2 regions of the Nesterenkonia maliinae genome follow, and region 1 is predicted to be linked to the other one. Evidence: riboswitches for the same ligand, from Rfam matches in the RefSeq annotation. Region 1 holds a riboswitch; the other holds the start of a gene.
What was found. Region 1 has a riboswitch for S-adenosylmethionine ahead of ACHAA4_RS06275 (acyl-CoA dehydrogenase family protein). Riboswitches for the same ligand answer to the same signal wherever they lie in the genome.
Positions count from the first base shown of each region.

Region 2: another riboswitch for S-adenosylmethionine. It lies ahead of ACHAA4_RS12800 (nitrite/sulfite reductase); the one in region 1 lies ahead of ACHAA4_RS06275 (acyl-CoA dehydrogenase family protein).

Region 1 is NZ_JBIMEY010000002.1:379,719-387,752, forward strand. It holds gene ACHAA4_RS06255 (CoA-binding protein) at 1-376, opposite strand, end outside; gene ACHAA4_RS06260 (O-acetylhomoserine aminocarboxypropyltransferase/cysteine synthase family protein) at 373-1,671, opposite strand; gene acs (acetate--CoA ligase) at 1,668-3,707, opposite strand; gene ACHAA4_RS06270 (flavin reductase family protein) at 3,748-4,278, opposite strand; SAM riboswitch class I at 4,287-4,373, opposite strand; SAM riboswitch class I at 4,634-4,720, shown strand; gene ACHAA4_RS06275 (acyl-CoA dehydrogenase family protein) at 4,726-6,003, shown strand; gene ACHAA4_RS06280 (LLM class flavin-dependent oxidoreductase) at 6,096-7,499, shown strand; gene ACHAA4_RS06285 (ABC transporter permease) at 7,602-8,034, opposite strand, start outside.
Region 2 is NZ_JBIMEY010000007.1:181,057-189,090, forward strand. It holds gene argB (acetylglutamate kinase) at 1-885, shown strand, start outside; gene ACHAA4_RS12775 (acetylornithine transaminase) at 882-2,303, shown strand; gene argF (ornithine carbamoyltransferase) at 2,300-3,274, shown strand; gene ACHAA4_RS12785 (arginine repressor) at 3,276-3,776, shown strand; gene ACHAA4_RS12790 (sirohydrochlorin chelatase) at 3,892-4,704, shown strand; gene ACHAA4_RS12795 (sulfurtransferase) at 4,701-5,543, shown strand; SAM riboswitch class I at 5,612-5,709, shown strand; gene ACHAA4_RS12800 (nitrite/sulfite reductase) at 5,714-7,486, shown strand; gene ACHAA4_RS12805 (phosphoadenylyl-sulfate reductase) at 7,483-8,034, shown strand, end outside.

The sequences.
Region 1 (8,034 bases):
TCCCGAGCTGCGCCCAGATGGTCTTCGCGCCGATCTCGGCAGCCTCCTGGGCGATCCCCGGGACGTCGTCGGGGCGGCGGAAGATGTCCACGATGTCAGGGACCTCGGGCAGGTCCTTGAGCGAGGCGTAGACCGGCTGGCCCAGCACCTCCTTGAGCCGCGGATTCACGAAGTACACGGTGTAGCTCGAGGAGCTCAGCAGGTAGGTCGCCACGAAGTAGCTGGCGCGCGCGGGCTTGTCCGACATGCCCACGATCGCCACCGACTTGGCGCTGCGCAGCAGCTGCAGCCGGCGAGAGGGCGACGGCGCCTCCCAGCGGCCATGGGGACGTTCGGCCGTGGCCACGTCGTCGTGCTTCAACGTCTGCTCGCTCATGCCTTGTCTCCTTCGACTGCGGTGCTCAGTGCCTGGTCCAGATCCCAGATGATGTCGTCGACGTCTTCGATGCCGACCGAGATGCGTATCAGGTCCTCGGGGATTCCGGCCGCGGCCATCTGCTCCGGGGAGAGCTGCTGGTGGGTGGTCGATCCTGGGTGCAGGATCAAGGTGCGCACGTCTCCCACATTAGCCAGGTGGCTGGCCAGCTGCAGGGATTCGATGAAACGGGCGCCGGTGGCCCGGCCGCCGCGGATGCCGAAGCTGAACACCGAGCCCACGCCCTTGGGCAGCATCTCCTTGGCCCGGTCATGATCGGCGTGGGAGGGAAGTCCGGCGTAGTTGACGTAGTCCACCCGGTCATCGGCCTCGAGCCATTCGGCGACCTTCTGGGCGTTGGCGACGTGCTCGTCGATCCGCTGCGGGAGGGTCTCGATGCCTTGGATCAGGTTGAACGCGGCCTGCGGGCCCAAGGAAGGTCCGATGTCGCGCAGCTGCTCGGCGCGCAGCTTGGTCAGGAACCCGTACTCGCCGAAGTTGCCCCACCAGGAGAGTCCGCCATAGGAGGCCACCGGCTCGGTCATCGCAGGGAAGTTCCCGTTGTCCCAGGGGAACTCGCCGGACTCCACGATCACGCCGCCCAGGGTGGTGCCGTGACCACCCATGAACTTGGTCACCGAGTGGATCACGATGTCCGCGCCGTGTTCGAAGGGCCGGATCAGGTACGGGGTGGTCAGGGTGGAGTCCACCACGAGCGGTACGCCGTGCTTATGCGCGACTTCGGAGAGTCCGCGCAGGTCAGCGATGTCCGAGCTGGGGTTCGCGACGACCTCGGTGTAGAGGACCTTGGTGTTCTCCTGCATCGCGGCCTCGTAGTCCGCCGGCTCCAGCGAGTCCACGAAGGTGGTCTCGATCCCGAAGCGGCGCAGCGTGACGTCGAGCTGGGTGATCGTGCCGCCGTAGAGCTTCGAGCTGGCCACGATGTGGTCTCCGGACCCGCACAGCGCGGCGAAGACCAGGAATTCGGCGCTCATCCCGGAGGCGGTGGCCACCGCTCCGATGCCGCCCTCCAGCGAGGCCACGCGCTCTTCCAGCGCCGAGACCGTGGGGTTGCCGATCCTGGAGTAGATGTTCCCGTACTTCTGCAGCGCGAACAGGTTCGCGGCGTCATCGGTGTCCTTGAACACGAAGGAGGTCGACTGGTGGATGGGCACAGCACGCGATCCGTAGACGGCATCGGGGACGGCCCCGGCGTGCAGGGCGCGGGTGCGGAAGCCGAACTGGCGATCGCTCATGTAGCTACCTCTTCTCTTCTCGGCGCGGTCCCGCGCCGTTGGCAGATCTCTTCGATCTTCGGTACACAGGGTTCATTCTGCAGGCTGGTGGTGTCTCCCAGGGTCTCCCCGTCATGGAGCTGGGTCAGCAGTCGGCGCATGATCTTTCCGGAGCGGGTCTTGGGCACCTCCGGCACGGGGATCACCGTGCGCGGCTTCGCCACCGGACCGATCACCTCGCCGACATGGCTGCGCAGGGCGCCGAGCAGCTCATCCTCGGCCGCGCTGCCCGTCCCGCCGGCGGCGTCGAGACGCTCGCGGGCGGCGGTGGTCAGCACGGTGAAGGCGACGGCGGCGTGCCCGGTCATCGGATCGAACACCGGGCAGACCCCGGCCTCGACCACATCCGGATGGGAGATCAGCGCGGATTCGATCTCGATGGTGGAGAGCCGGTGTCCGGAGATGTTGATGACGTCATCGATCCGGCCCAGGATCCAGATGTCCCCGTCCTGATCCTTCCGCGCCCCGTCTCCGGCGAGGAACCAGCCCTGATCGGCGTACTTCTCCCAATAGGAGGTGAAGTAGCGTTCCGGATCGCCCCACACCGTCCTGGCCATCGAAGGCCCGGTGTGGGTGAGCACGATGTTGCCCTGCGTGCCCGCGGTCGCGGGCTGGCCGACCTCGTCGACGACGGCGGCGCCCCAGCCCGGCAGCTCGCGGGTCGCGGCCCCGGGCTTGAGCGAAGCATCCTCGGGCCGCGGGGAGAGCACCGTGGACCCGGATTCGGACTGCCACCAGGTGTCCACCATGGGAAGGGCCGGCTGGCCGGCGTCGTCGATGGTGTCACGGCCGATCTCACGGCGGATCCAGTGCCACGCCTCGGGGTTGACCGCCTCGCCCACGGTGCCCGCGAGCCGGATCGAGGAGAGGTCGTACTGCGCCGGCACGCCCTCGGGGAACCAGCCCATCAGCGAGCGGACCAGTGTGGGGGCGGTGTAGTAGGTGGTGACGCGATGGCGCTCGATGATCTCGAAGTGGCGGCCCTCATGCGGGGTGTTCGGGGTGCCCTCGAAGATCACCTGGGTGGCGCCCGCCGCCAGCGGACCGTAGATCTCGTAGGTGTGCGCGGTGACCCAGGCCAGGTCCGCGGTGCACCAGTGGACGTCCTCGGGGCGTCGAGCCGGGTCAGGGTGGGCGAAGAGTCGCAGGTAGGTGTAGAGCGCTCCGGTGAGGTACCCGCCGGTGGTGTGCACCAGGCCCTTGGGCTTGCCGGTGGTCCCGGAGGTGTACATGATGAACAGCTCGGTCTCGGCGTCGAAGAACTCCGGGGTGTGCTCGGTGGAGGCGGTCTCCACCACCTCGTGCCACCAGAGGTCTCGTCCTGGTGTCCATTCCACGACCGAATCGGTGCGGTTGATGACCAGGACGTGTTCGAGGTTGCCGCCATGTTCGGCGGTGGCCCCGGCGACGGCGGCATCAGCGTTGGCCTTAACCGGCACGGCCTTGCCACGGCGGAACTGTCCGTCGGTGGTGACCAGCAGCTTCGCCCCGGTGTCCTCGACGCGGAACTTCAGCGCCTCGGCGGAGAAACCGCCGAAGACCAGGGAATGCACCGCGCCGATCCTGGCGCAGGCCAGGGTGACCACGATGGTCTCGACGAGCACCGGGAGGTAGATCACCACACGGTCCCCGCGGGTGATGCCCATCGCGGTCAGCGCGTTCGCCGCCTGGTTGACCCGGCGTCCGAGCTCGGCATAGCTGACGTCCTCGCGGTCTCCGGGCTCGCCCTCGAAGTGCAGCGCGATCTTCTCCCCGCGTCCGGCGGCGACGTGCCGGTCCACGCAGTTCACCGCGGCATTCAGCGTCCCGCCCTCGTACCAGCCGATCGTCGGGCCGCGCCGGGTCACCGGGTTCGGCGGCGTCCAGGAACGGGTGGTCTCCCAGGGGGTCTCCCAGTCCAGGAGAGTCGCCGCGGCGGACCAGAACGCCAGGCGCTGGTCCTCATCCTGCGGGTCCGTCCACTGGTGGACGTCCGCGCCGAGCGGGTCTGCGGGCACGGTGAAGCGGGTGTGGGTGGTCAAGAAAGGGTCCTTCGAGTCAGCTCAGGGTGGTCAGGGTCTTGAACTCGTGCTGGTGGAAGACCAGTCCAGGGGCCCCCTCGGTGAAGCCGAGGTCCAGGATCTCGAGCACGATGATGTCGTGGTCTCCGGCGCGGACCCGGTCATAGATCCGGGTGCGCAGCCACATCGGGACCCCGTCGAGCAGCAGCGCCGAGCCATGGAGCTGGTAGTCCACCCCGGTGAAGCGGTTGGCCCGATCCTTGGACGCGATCTGTCGGCACAGCCCGTTCTGGTCGCGGCCGAGCACCGAGATGCCCAGGTCGCCTCCGCTGTGCTCGAGCTTCGGCCAGGTGGAGGAGTTGTGCTGGACCGCCAGGGTGACCAGGGGCGGCTCCAGCGAGACGCCCACGGTGAAGGTGGACGCGATGATCGCCTCGGGGGTCCCGTCGACCTCCGCGCCGACGGCGACGACGCCCTGCGGGAACTGGGCCAGGGCATGGCGCAGCGCAAAGGGATCCACGCGGGATGCGTCAGCGGGGTTCTCGAGGGTGCGAGCAGGAACAGACATGCAGATCAACTCCATCGGTCCTGGCGTTAGCACCCGGCGTGTCCGGGTTGCTGCGGCGTCTCTGAGCCAGATCTCTCAGCCGCTCGGGATGGTTACGGTTCAACGCTACGCGTGGTCCCGTTCCCCAGCAAGAATTGTTCGCACTGTGAGACGCCGCATGACATTCCAGGGACGGGTCGGCGCCCCGTTCGCCCACGATTCGTCCGATGAACAAACTAGGACTCCTTGAAGATCCACCGCATCGGCGTTCATGAATATCGATCGTCAAGTGGGCGCCGAGGCGCAGCTGAGTTCAGACATGCGGCGTCATCTGAACTTGACGGATGAGCCCCAAGACCCTCTATATTTAGCGTCATCACCATCCAGAGCGACTGAGGGATCTGGCCCGAAGACGTCGCAGCAACCCGGACATGCCGGGTGCTACCGCCAGAATCGATGGAGGAAAGAATGAACATTCAACTGCCTGTGCCTCAGATTCTGCGTGACGCCGTCGAGCGTGTCGGTCTCTCCGCGCTCGACCGGGAGCGCAGCCGTGAGCTGGCCCGCGAGGAGGTCAAGGACCTCGTCGCCGCCGGCATCGGGCGGCTCCGCGTGCCCGAGCTGGCGGGTGGCTTCGGCCTGGACTGGGTGCAGACCACCCAGGTCCTCCTGGAGCTCGCCGCCCAGGACAGCAACATTCCGCAGGTGCTGCGCGGTCACTTCGCGGTCCAGGAGGATCTGCTGTGGCGCGCAGGTACCGAGGCTGACTCTGAGTCCGACCCCGCGCCGCTCGTGCAGCGCTGGCTCGCGCGGCTGACGGCCGGGGAGCTGGTCGGCAACGCGTGGACCGAGCCGGGCAAGGGGGGCTTCCACCAGTCCGGCACGGTGGTCACCGAGACCGATGCCGGGCACGTGGTCAATGGGGTGAAGTACTACACCACAGGGGCGATCTTCGCGGACTGGCTCGACGTCACCGCCCGGGACGCCGCAGGTCGAGAGCTCGCGGTGCTGGTGCGCCGGGACCAGCCCGGTGTGGAGATCGACGACGACTGGGACGGCTTCGGCCAGCGCACCACCGGCTCCGGCACGGCGCGGCTCACCGATGCCGTGGTGGAGGAGGCCGAGCTGCGCGGGCTGACCGATCGGTTCCCCTACCAGACCGCGCTCTACCAGCACTTCCTGCTGATCGTGCTCGCCGGCGTCGCCGAGGCCGCGGCCCGGGACGCCGCGGCGCTGCTGCATGAGCGCTCGCGGACCTTCTCCCACGCCAACACCCGCACTCCGCGCACGGATCCGCAGCTGCTCCAGGCCGTCGGGGAGGTGGATGCGGTCGCGGCGCTGGCCCGGGCGCAGGTGCTCGCCACCGCCGCGAGCCTGGATGCCGCCTTCGCGGCGCGGACCAGCGCCCAGGACGCGCAGATCGCCGCCGCCAATGCCGTGGAGCTCGCCACGGGCCGCGCCCAGGTGGCGCTGCACCGTCCCGTGCTGGAGGCGGTCACCCGGATCTTCGATGTCCTGGGTGCCTCCGGGGTGAGCCAGTCCCGCGGCCTGGACCGGCATTGGCGCAACGCCCGCACCGTCACCAGTCACAACCCCTGGGTCTATAAGGCCCGGATCGCGGGGGACCACCGGGTCAACGGCTCCGAGCCGGTCCGACTGTGGAGCGTCGGCGAGCCGACGCTGAACGATGAACCTGCCCCGGCCAGCCCGCCAGACGCCACGGTCAGCGCCGCACCGAGCGCCTGAACCTCACCTGCACCTGCCTCCCGTCCGCCGGGGCCCGATTTTCGGTGAACGCCGATATCTGTCAGTGATCCGAACCCCAAGGAGAACCACGAATGACCTTCCCGACCACCGAGTCCGGCAAGCGCGAGATCCTCTTCAACGCCTTCGACATGAACTGCGTGGTGCATCAGTCCCCGGGACTGTGGCGGCACCCGGATGATCGTGCGCGGGAGTACAACACGATCGGCTACTGGACCGAGGTGGCGCAGATCCTCGAGCGCGGGCTCTTCGACGGCCTCTTCATCGCCGACGTGCTGGGCCCCTACGACGTCTTCGGCTCGAACCCGGAGGCCGCGCTGCGCTCCGGGGCGCAGATCCCGCTGCAGGACCCGTTCCTGCTGGTCTCGGCGATGGCCGCGGTCACCAAGCACCTCGGCTTCGGCATCACCGCGGGCACCGCCTACGAGCACCCCTACCCGTTCTCCCGGCGGCTGGGCACCCTGGATCACCTGACCGGTGGACGCGTGGGGTGGAACGTGGTCACCGGGTACCTGCCCTCTGCGGCGCAGAACATGGGCCAGGACGACCAGATGGAGCACGATCGCCGCTACGACCATGCCGATGAGTACCTCGACGTCGTCTACAAGCTGCTCGAAGGCTCCTGGGAAGACGACGCCGTCCTCGCTGACAAGGCCTCAGGCGTCTTCACCGACCCGGCGAAGGTGCACCGGATCGAACACCACGGCGAGTTCTTCAAGACCCCTGGTATCGGCGTGGTGGAGCCCTCCCCGCAGCGCACCCCGGTGATCTACCAGGCCGGCGCCTCCAGCCGAGGCCGCGCCTTCGCCGGCAAGCATGCAGAGGCCGTCTTCATCAACCCGCCCACCAAAGAGCTGGCGAAGGCCTCCGTGGCCAAGATCCGTCAGTCGGTGGCCGAGGCCGGACGCGATCCCTATTCGGTGCGGATCTTCGCGATGCAGACCATCGTCACCGGCCCGGACGACGACGCCGCCCAGGCCAAGTACGACGACCTGGCCCAGTACATCGACGCCGAGGGCGGACTGGTGCTGATGTCGGGCTGGATGGGCATCGACCTGAGCCAATTCGATCTCGACCAGCCCATCGGCGACGTGAAGTCCAACGCCATCCAGTCCACCGTGGAGACCTTCCAGAAGGCCTCGGGCCGGGAGGACGAGGTCTGGACCGTCCGGCAGCTCGCCGAGTGGGTCGGCGTCGGCGGCTTCGGCCCGGTGATCATCGGCGACGGACCGAGTGCCGCGCAGCAGCTCATCGAATGGCAGGAGGAGACCGACGTGGACGGGTTCAACCTGGCTTATCACATCACTCCCGGGACCTTCGAGGATGTGGTGGAGCACGTGGTCCCCGAGCTGCAGAAGCTTGGTCGCTATAAGACCGAGTACGCCCCGGGCACCCTGCGCAACAAGCTCTTCGGCGCCGGCGACCACCTGCCCGAGGACCACCACGCCGCGCAGTTCCAGCTGCGCCGCAGAAGCTGATCACCCCCACTGCGCGAAATACCGGGGCTTCCGCGATCTACCTCGCCGATGGTGTGGCTGGTAGAACGCGGAAGCCCCGGTAGAACGCCGAGAGGGGGAGGGTCAGGCCCAGGTCTTGAGCGCCTTGCGCTCGAGCACCCCGAGCAGGGTATCGGTGAGCTTGCCCAGCAGAGCCAGCAGCACGATGGCCAGCAGCAGCCGGTCGGTGCGCCCGTTGTTCCTCGATTCGTCCAGCAGGAAGCCCAGTCCCTCCGAGGAGGCCAGCAGCTCGGCGGCCACCAGGAACAGCCATGCCTGAGCCAGGCCCAGGCGCAGCCCGGAGAACACGCTGGGCACGACGGCAGGAAGCTGCACCGTACCGAGCAGCCGCACGCCGTGGAACCCGAAGGCTCGCCCGGCCTCGACCAGTTGGGCGTCCACGTGCCGGAGCGCCGAATGCACCGCGGTGAACACCGGGAAGAATGCTCCGATCGCGATGAGGATGACCTTCGAGTCCTCGTCGATTCCGACCCAGAGCAGCAGCAGCGGAACCCAG
Region 2 (8,034 bases), on a different contig from region 1:
TCCGTCCTGGTCGAGGCGCTGCCCTGGATCCAGAAGTTCGCCGGCGAGACGATCGTGATCAAGTACGGCGGCAACGCCATGATCAACGACGAGCTGCGCCGCGCCTTCGCCGAGGACGTGGTCTTCCTGCGCCACGTCGGGGTCAACCCGGTCGTGGTGCACGGGGGAGGACCGCAGATCAACGCGATGCTCGAGACCCTCGGCATCGAATCCGAATTCCGCGCGGGTCAACGGGTGACCACGCCCGAGGCCATGGAGGTGGTCCGGATGGTGCTCACCGGGCAGGTCGGCCGCGAGCTCATCGGCCTGATCAACAGCCACGGACCCTACGCCGTGGGCCTCTCCGGGGAGGACGCCGCGCTGCTGCGCGCCACCCGCACCACCGTGGAGATCGAAGGCGAGACCGTTGACCTCGGCCTGGTCGGCGAGGTCAGCGGGGTCAACCCCGACGCGATCACCGACCTGCTCGCCGCCGGGCGCATCCCGGTGATCTCCACCATCGCCCCGGAGTTCGACTCCACCACCGCCGATGCCGCGCCCACCGGGGAGGTGCTCAACGTCAATGCAGACCTCGCCGCCGCCGCCGTGGCCTCCGCGCTCGGCGCGGCCAAACTGGTGATGCTCACCGATGTGGAGGGCCTCTACGCCAACTGGCCGGACAAATCCTCGCTGATCTCCTCACTGAGCGCCACCGATCTGCGTGCCATGCTGCCCAGCCTGGAGTCAGGCATGATCCCCAAGATGACCGCGGCGCTGAAGGCCGTGGAGGCCGGAGTCCCGCGCGCCCACGTCGTCGACGGCCGGGCGCCACACTCGATGCTCCTGGAGATCGTGACCACCGAGGGCGTCGGCACCCAGATCGTTCCCGATGAGGAGGCCGCATGAGCCCGCAGAGCACGCCCGACGCGCACACCGCACACTCCGCAGGCTTCAGCTCTGCAGGCGCGGACGGTAATGACCTTCGCCGGGCTGACCTCAGGAGTGACGATCTCGAGAGTACTGACCTCAACACCGCGGCACTTGCCGGGGAGCCCGGCGAGCAGCTGCTGGCGCGCTACACCGAATCGCTGCTCGGCGTCTTCGGCACCCCGCAGCGGGTGCTGGTCCGCGGCTCCGGCGCCACCGTCTGGGACGCCGACGGTCGTGAGTACCTCGACCTGCTCGGCGGCATCGCGGTCAATGCCCTGGGCCACGCCCACCCGCTGATCACCAGCGTGGTCTCCTCCCAGCTGAGCACACTGGGGCACATCTCGAACTTCTTCACGAGCCCCACCCAGATCGCGCTGGCCGAGAAGCTGCTGCACCTCGCCCAGGCCCCCGCCGGCTCCAAGGCCTTCTTCACCAACTCCGGCACCGAGGCCAATGAGGCCGCGTTCAAGCTCGCCCGCCGCCACGGCGGAACAGACCGACCACGGATCATCGCGCTCGAGCACGGCTTCCACGGACGCACCATGGGCGCGCTGTCGATGACGCATAAGCCCAGCTATCGCGAACCCTTCGAGCCGCTGCCCGGCGGCGTCGAATGGGTGCCCGCCGGCGACGCCGAGGCGCTGCGTGCTGCGGTCGATGAGACCGTGGCAGCCGTGATCATCGAACCCGTCCAGGGCGAGGCCGGGGTCCACGGCCACCCCCACGGCTACCTCGAGGCGGCGCGCGAGATCACCCGCGAGGCCGGGGCGCTGCTGATCTTCGACGAGGTTCAGTCCGGCATCGGCCGCACCGGATCCTGGTTCGCCTCTGCCCCGGATGTCCCAGGGGAGGATTCTGCCCCAGGCGCCTCCGGCGCGGGTCCGGTACCGGTGCTCCCCGACGCGATGACCCTGGCCAAGGGACTCGGCGGCGGATTCCCGATCGGAGCGATGCTGACCTTCGGCGAGCACGCCAGCTCGCTGCTGAACCCCGGCCAGCACGGCACCACCTTCGGCGGCAATCCCGCCGCCACGGCAGCCGCCCTGGCCACCCTGCACGTCATCGAGTCCACGGACCTGCTCCGTCAGGTCCGGGAGGTCAGCGCCTACGCGGCCAGCAGGCTTGCCGCCCTGGACTTCGTCACCGAGGTCCGCGCCCACGGCCTGCTGATCGGCTTCGACGTCACCGGTGCGCCCGCCGATGCCGAGGAAGCTGCCGGGGCCGGCGCGGCGCTCGCGCCCGCCATGGTCACCGCCGCGCTGGAGGCCGGCTTCATCATCAACGCCACGGGGCCCAGCACGTTGCGCCTGGCTCCGCCGCTGATCATCAGCGTGGAGCAGATCCAGCAGTTCATCGACGCCCTTCCCGAGATCCACCGCAGGAGCACCTCATGACCGTCCGTCACTTCCTCACCGACCTCGACCTCAGTCCCGCCGAGCTCGATCAGGTGCTCACCCTCGCCGCGCAGATGAAGGCCGACCCGTATGCGATCAAGGCCTTGGCCGGCCCGCAGACGGCCGCGGTGTTCTTCGACAAGACCTCCACCCGGACCCGATTCTCCTTCGCCGCCGGAATCTCCGCCCTCGGCGGCTCCCCGCTGGTGGTCAACCCCGGCGAGTCCCAGCTCGGCCACAAGGAGACCATCGCGGACACCGCACGGGTGCTCGACCGCATGGTCAGCCTGATCATCTGGCGCACCTACGCCCACTCGGGGCTGGACGAGATGGCCCAGCACAGCGCCGTCCCTGTCATCAACGCGCTCTCCGACGACTATCACCCGTGCCAGCTGCTGGCGGATCTGCTGACCCTGCGCGAACACCTCGGTTCCACCGCGGGCCGCTCACTGGCCTACCTGGGGGACGCGGCGAACAACATGGCGAACTCCTATCTGCTCGCCGGGGTAAACGCCGGCATGGACGTGCGCATCGCCGGTCCCGCCGGCTACCTGCCCGAGCCGCACATCATCGACGCCGCCCAGGCCCGCGCCGAGCAGACCGGAGCCAAGGTGCTGATCACCTCGGATCCGGTCCAGGCCCTGACCGGCGCCGACGCGGTGGCCACCGACACCTGGGTCTCGATGGGGCAGGAGGAGGAGAAGCAGCAGCGGATGCAGCTCTTCGGGGACTACCGGGTCGACGCGGCCGCCATGGCACATGCCGCACCGGGCGCCGTCGTCCTGCACTGCCTGCCTGCCTACCGCGGAGTGGAGATCAGCGCCGAGGTCATCGATGGTCCGCAGTCGGTGGTCTGGGACGAGGCGGAGAACCGGCTGCACGCGCAGAAGGCGCTGATGGCCTGGCTGCTGGTGCACTCCGGGCTGGCCGATGCCCAGACCGTGGAGCTGGTCCGCGCGGCGGAGCGCTGAGATGGCTCCCACCACCAAGACCGCCCGGCACGCGAAGATCCGCGAGCTGATCTCGCGCTCCCAGGTCCGCTCCCAGGCCGAGCTGGCCGAACGCCTCGCCGACGCCGGCGTCACCGTCACCCAGGGGACGCTCTCCCGGGATCTGGTGGAGATCGGCGCCGCTCGTGTGCGCGGGACGCAGGGTGCGCTGATCTACGCGGTGCCCTCCGACGGACACGACCGTGAGCTGCAGGCCGATCAGACCGACGCGACTACGACGGCGCGACTGATCGCGCTGTGCAAGGACCTGCTGGTCTCCGCCGAGCCCAGCGCGAACCTGGTCATCCTGCGCACACCTCCAGGGGCGGCACAGTTCCTCGCCAGCGCGGTGGACCACGCCGGGCTCCCGGAGATCCTGGGCTGCATCGCCGGAGACGACACGATCATGGTGGTCACCACCGAGGCCGACGAGGGAGCCGCAGTGGCGCAGCGCTTCACCGGATTCGCCGAGGGCCGGGGCTAGCCGCCCCGCCGCTCTCACCGCTCTCGCTGCGCGCCGACCGGCACTCTAGGAAACAAACGTTCATATCAATGTTCATATTGATGCATCTTCTTGGGCCGACCACTACTGTGCACCTATGCGAACACAGACAGCAGCGCTCGTAGGCATATCGCACGGCACCTCCTCGAAGCGCGGCCAGGCGGTGATGCGTCAGCTCATCGACGACGTCGCCCACCGGCTCCACGCCCCAGCGTCACCCGAGACTGCGCCCAAGATCCCACCGGCGACCCGGCCCACCGTGCGGCTCGGCCACGTCGACGTGCAGCAGCCCGATGTCGACACCACCCTGGACAGCCTTCCTGCGGGCATGGGGGCGACCATCGTGCCGCTGCTGCTCTCCACCGGGTTCCACGTCAACGTGGATCTGCGCGAGGCGATGCAGAACCTCACCCGACCGGCCGCGCTGTGCCGCGCGCTCGGACCCGACGATCGACTCACCGAGTTGCTCGCCCACCGACTGGGGGAGATCGGCGCCGATCCCGACCGGGACATCATCATCCTCGGCGCGGCAGGCTCTTCGGACGCCTCCGCGGTCCGCGACTGTGAAGCCGCCGCCGCGATGCTCGCCCACCACCTCGGAGTCACGGTCCACGAGTCCTACCTCTCCTTCGCGCAGCCCAGCGTCGCCGCGGCCGTGGCCCAGGCCCGCGCAGAGCATCCCAGGCAGCGCGTGGTGGTGGCGAGCTACCTGCTGGCCCCGGGGTACTTCCAGACCCTGCTCGAATCGACCGGCGCCGACCTGACCACCGAGCCGCTGCTGGCTCCCGGTCGGCCGACGGCTCCGGCTCAGCTGGTCGACCTCGTGCTGGACCGGTATCTCCAGGCCGTCCCCGTGCCGACCTCCGCGTCCGTGCCAACCTCCGTGGCCGAGCTGCAGGGGGCGCCATGACCGGCGCGCCCGCCTCGCGGGAGGTCAGCATCACCGTGGAGGAGCTCCGTGCCCTCCAGCGCACCGGTGCGCCGCTGACCCTGCTCGACGTTCGATGGCGTCAAGACCGCCCGGAGGGCCTTCCCGAATACCTGGCCGGGCACATCCCGGGGGCCGTGTTCGTCGACCTGGAGTACGAGCTCAGCGCCCCGGACCGGCGCGCAGCAGAGGGCCCGCATCCGCTTCCCGACCTTGCCGCGTTTCAGGAGTCGGTGCGCCGCTGGGGCATCGGACCCCAGGACACCGTGGTGGTCTATGACGACGTGAAGAACTTCTCGTCGGCGCGCGCCTGGTGGCTGCTGCGTCATGCGGGCCTGACCGATGTGCGGGTGCTCGACGGCTCGCTGCGCGCCTGGGCCCAGGCCGGGCATGCACTCGCCGAGGGCTTCGAGCTGCCCGAGGCCACGGAGACGGCGATCAGGTTCGGGGGGATGAAGACCGCCGACCTGGATCAGATCGCGGCCCTCGAACCCGAGGCGCAGCTGACCGACGCCCGCTCCGTCCAGCGCTTCGCCGGTGACGGCCACATCCCGGGGGCGCTGAACGCCCCGGTCTCAGGGAACGTCGACAACCGGGGGCGGCTCCTTCCGGCTGCCCAGCTGCGGCAGCGCTACCTGGAGCTCGGGGTCGAGCCCGGAAGCCCCGTCTACTGTTACTGCGCCTCCGGAGTTCACTCCACGCATGCGGTGCTCGCGCTCAGCGCGGCAGGCTTCGACCCGGTGCTCTTCCCCGGAGGGTTCGGCCAGTGGGTCCATGATGGGGATCATGCGATCCACAGTGCATCGCAACGTGAACTTTAATGACACACATAATTGATAAGTTCAGCATTGTATTTTAGTGTGGACCTATCGCACCGCACGAGGGCGACCAACCATCCAGAGCGGCTGAGAGACCTGGCTCAACGACGCCGCAGCAACCCGGAACTTACATGCACACGCCGGGTGCTCACGCCGGGAACGATGGAGGCATTTTGTCGACCGATACAGCTACCACGTCCACCGCCAGTAGGCGGCCCGACCGTTCATCCCCACGACCCAACGGCCAGTGGAAGATCGACGGCAAGGACCCGCTGAACCACAACGAGGAGCTCAAGCAGGCCGATGACGGCCTGAACGTCCGCGAGCGGATCGAACAGGTCTACTCCAAGGAGGGCTTCGACTCGATCCACTCTGATGATCTGCGCGGCCGCTTCCGCTGGTGGGGCCTCTACACCCAGCGACGCCCCGGCGTCCCGGCCGGTGCGCACAACTCGCTGCCCCCGGAGGAGGTCGACGACAAGTACTTCATGCTCCGGGTCCGGATCGACGGCGGCGCACTGACCACCGAGCAGCTGCGCGTGGTCGGTCAGATCGCCGTGGACTTCGCCCGCAACACCGCGGATCTGACCGACCGGCAGAACATCCAGCTGCACTGGGTGCGGGTCGAGGACGTCCCGGAGATCTGGCGCCGTCTCGAATCCGTGGACCTGGGCACCACGGAGGCCTGCGGAGACGTTCCGCGGGTGATCTTGGGTTCTCCCGTGGCCGGCATCTGCGCGGAGGAGATCATCGACCCCACGCCGGTGATCGCTGAGATCGCCCTCCGCTACATCGGGGACTCCACGCTCTCGAACCTCCCGCGCAAGTACAAGACCGCGATCACCGGACACCCCAGCCAGGACGTGGTCCATGAGATCAACGACTTCGGCCTGGTGGGCGTCGTCCACCCCGAACACGGCCCGGGCTACGACGTCTGGGTCGGCGGGGGACTCTCCACCAACCCCAGGCTGGCCGAACGCCTCGGGGTCTTCACCACCGAGGACGAGGCGCCGGATGTGTGGCACGCGGTGACCCAGGTCTTCCGCGACTACGGCTACCGGCGGCTGCGGCAGAAGGCGAGACTGAAGTTCCTGCTCAACGACTGGGGACCGGAGAAGTTCCGGCAGGTCGTCGAGGACGAGTACCTGGGCCACAGGCTCCGGGACGGGCTGCCTGCTCCCGCGCCGAGCCGACCGGGGGACCACGTGGGCGTCCACCGGCAGAAGGACGGTCGCTACTACATCGGCGCCGCTCCCGTCGTCGGCCGGGTCAACGGGGAGCTGCTGGTGAAGCTGGCCGAGCTGCTGGAGGCCAACGGGTCCCTCCGGCTGCGCACCACCCCGCACCAGAAGCTCGTGGTGCTCGACGTGCCCGAGCAGAACCTGGCCACGGTCAAGGCCGGGCTGAGCGACCTGGGACTCGACCCCGATCCCACGGTCTTCCGCCGATCCACGATGGCCTGCACCGGCATCGAGTTCTGCAAGCTGGCGATCGTGGAGACCAAGACCACCGCCCAGAAGACGATCTCCGCGCTGGAGATCCGGCTCGCGGACGTGGCCGACCAGCTTCCCGAGCGGCTCACCCTGCACATCAACGGATGCCCGAACTCCTGCGCCCGCATCCAGACCGCCGACATCGGGCTGAAGGGACAGCTGCTGCCCGACCCCGACGGCGAGAAGACACCGGGTTTCCAGGTCCACCTCGGCGGTGGGCTGGCCTCCTCCGATCGGGAGGATCCCGGGCTCGGACGGACGGTCCGCGGCCTGAAGGTCACCGTGGAGGGGCTGGTCGACTACACCGAGGCGCTGATCCGTCGCTACCTGCGCACCCGGGACAGCTCCAATGAGACCTTCGCAGCCTGGGCCCACCGGGTGGACGAGGACCATCTGCAGCTGGAGGAACCAGAGCCGCAGCTCGAGGAACCCCGGAAAGAGGCCATCTCATGACGGAGTCGACGCCGAGCACCAGCATCACCAGCACCGACCCCACATCCAGCACCGACCTCACATCCAGGACTGACGCGGCCCGCGCCCTCGCCACATCCGGGGCGGAGGCGCTGGGCTGGGAGGCCCGCGCCGAGGACGTCATCGCCTGGGTGGCCGAGAACTTCTCCCCGCGTGAGGTCGCGGTGGCCTGCTCCATGCAGGACTCGGTCCTGCCGGCCCTGGTCGCCGACCAGCTTCCCAGCGTGGACGTGCTGTTCCTGGAGACCGGATATCACTTCGTGGAGACCATCGCGGCACGCAACGAGGTGGCTCGCGCGCTCGACGTCACGGTCGTCGATGTCCTGCCTCGACTGAGCGTGGCCGAGCAGGACCGGGTCCACGGCAAGGACCTGTTCATTACCGACCCAGCCGCGTGCTGCCGGATGCGCAAGATGGACCCGCTGGACGAGGTGCTCACCGGCTACCGGCTCTGGTTCACCGGTGTCCGTCGCGACGAGGCGCCGACCAGGGTCGACACGCCCCTGGTGACCTGGGACGAGCTGCACGGC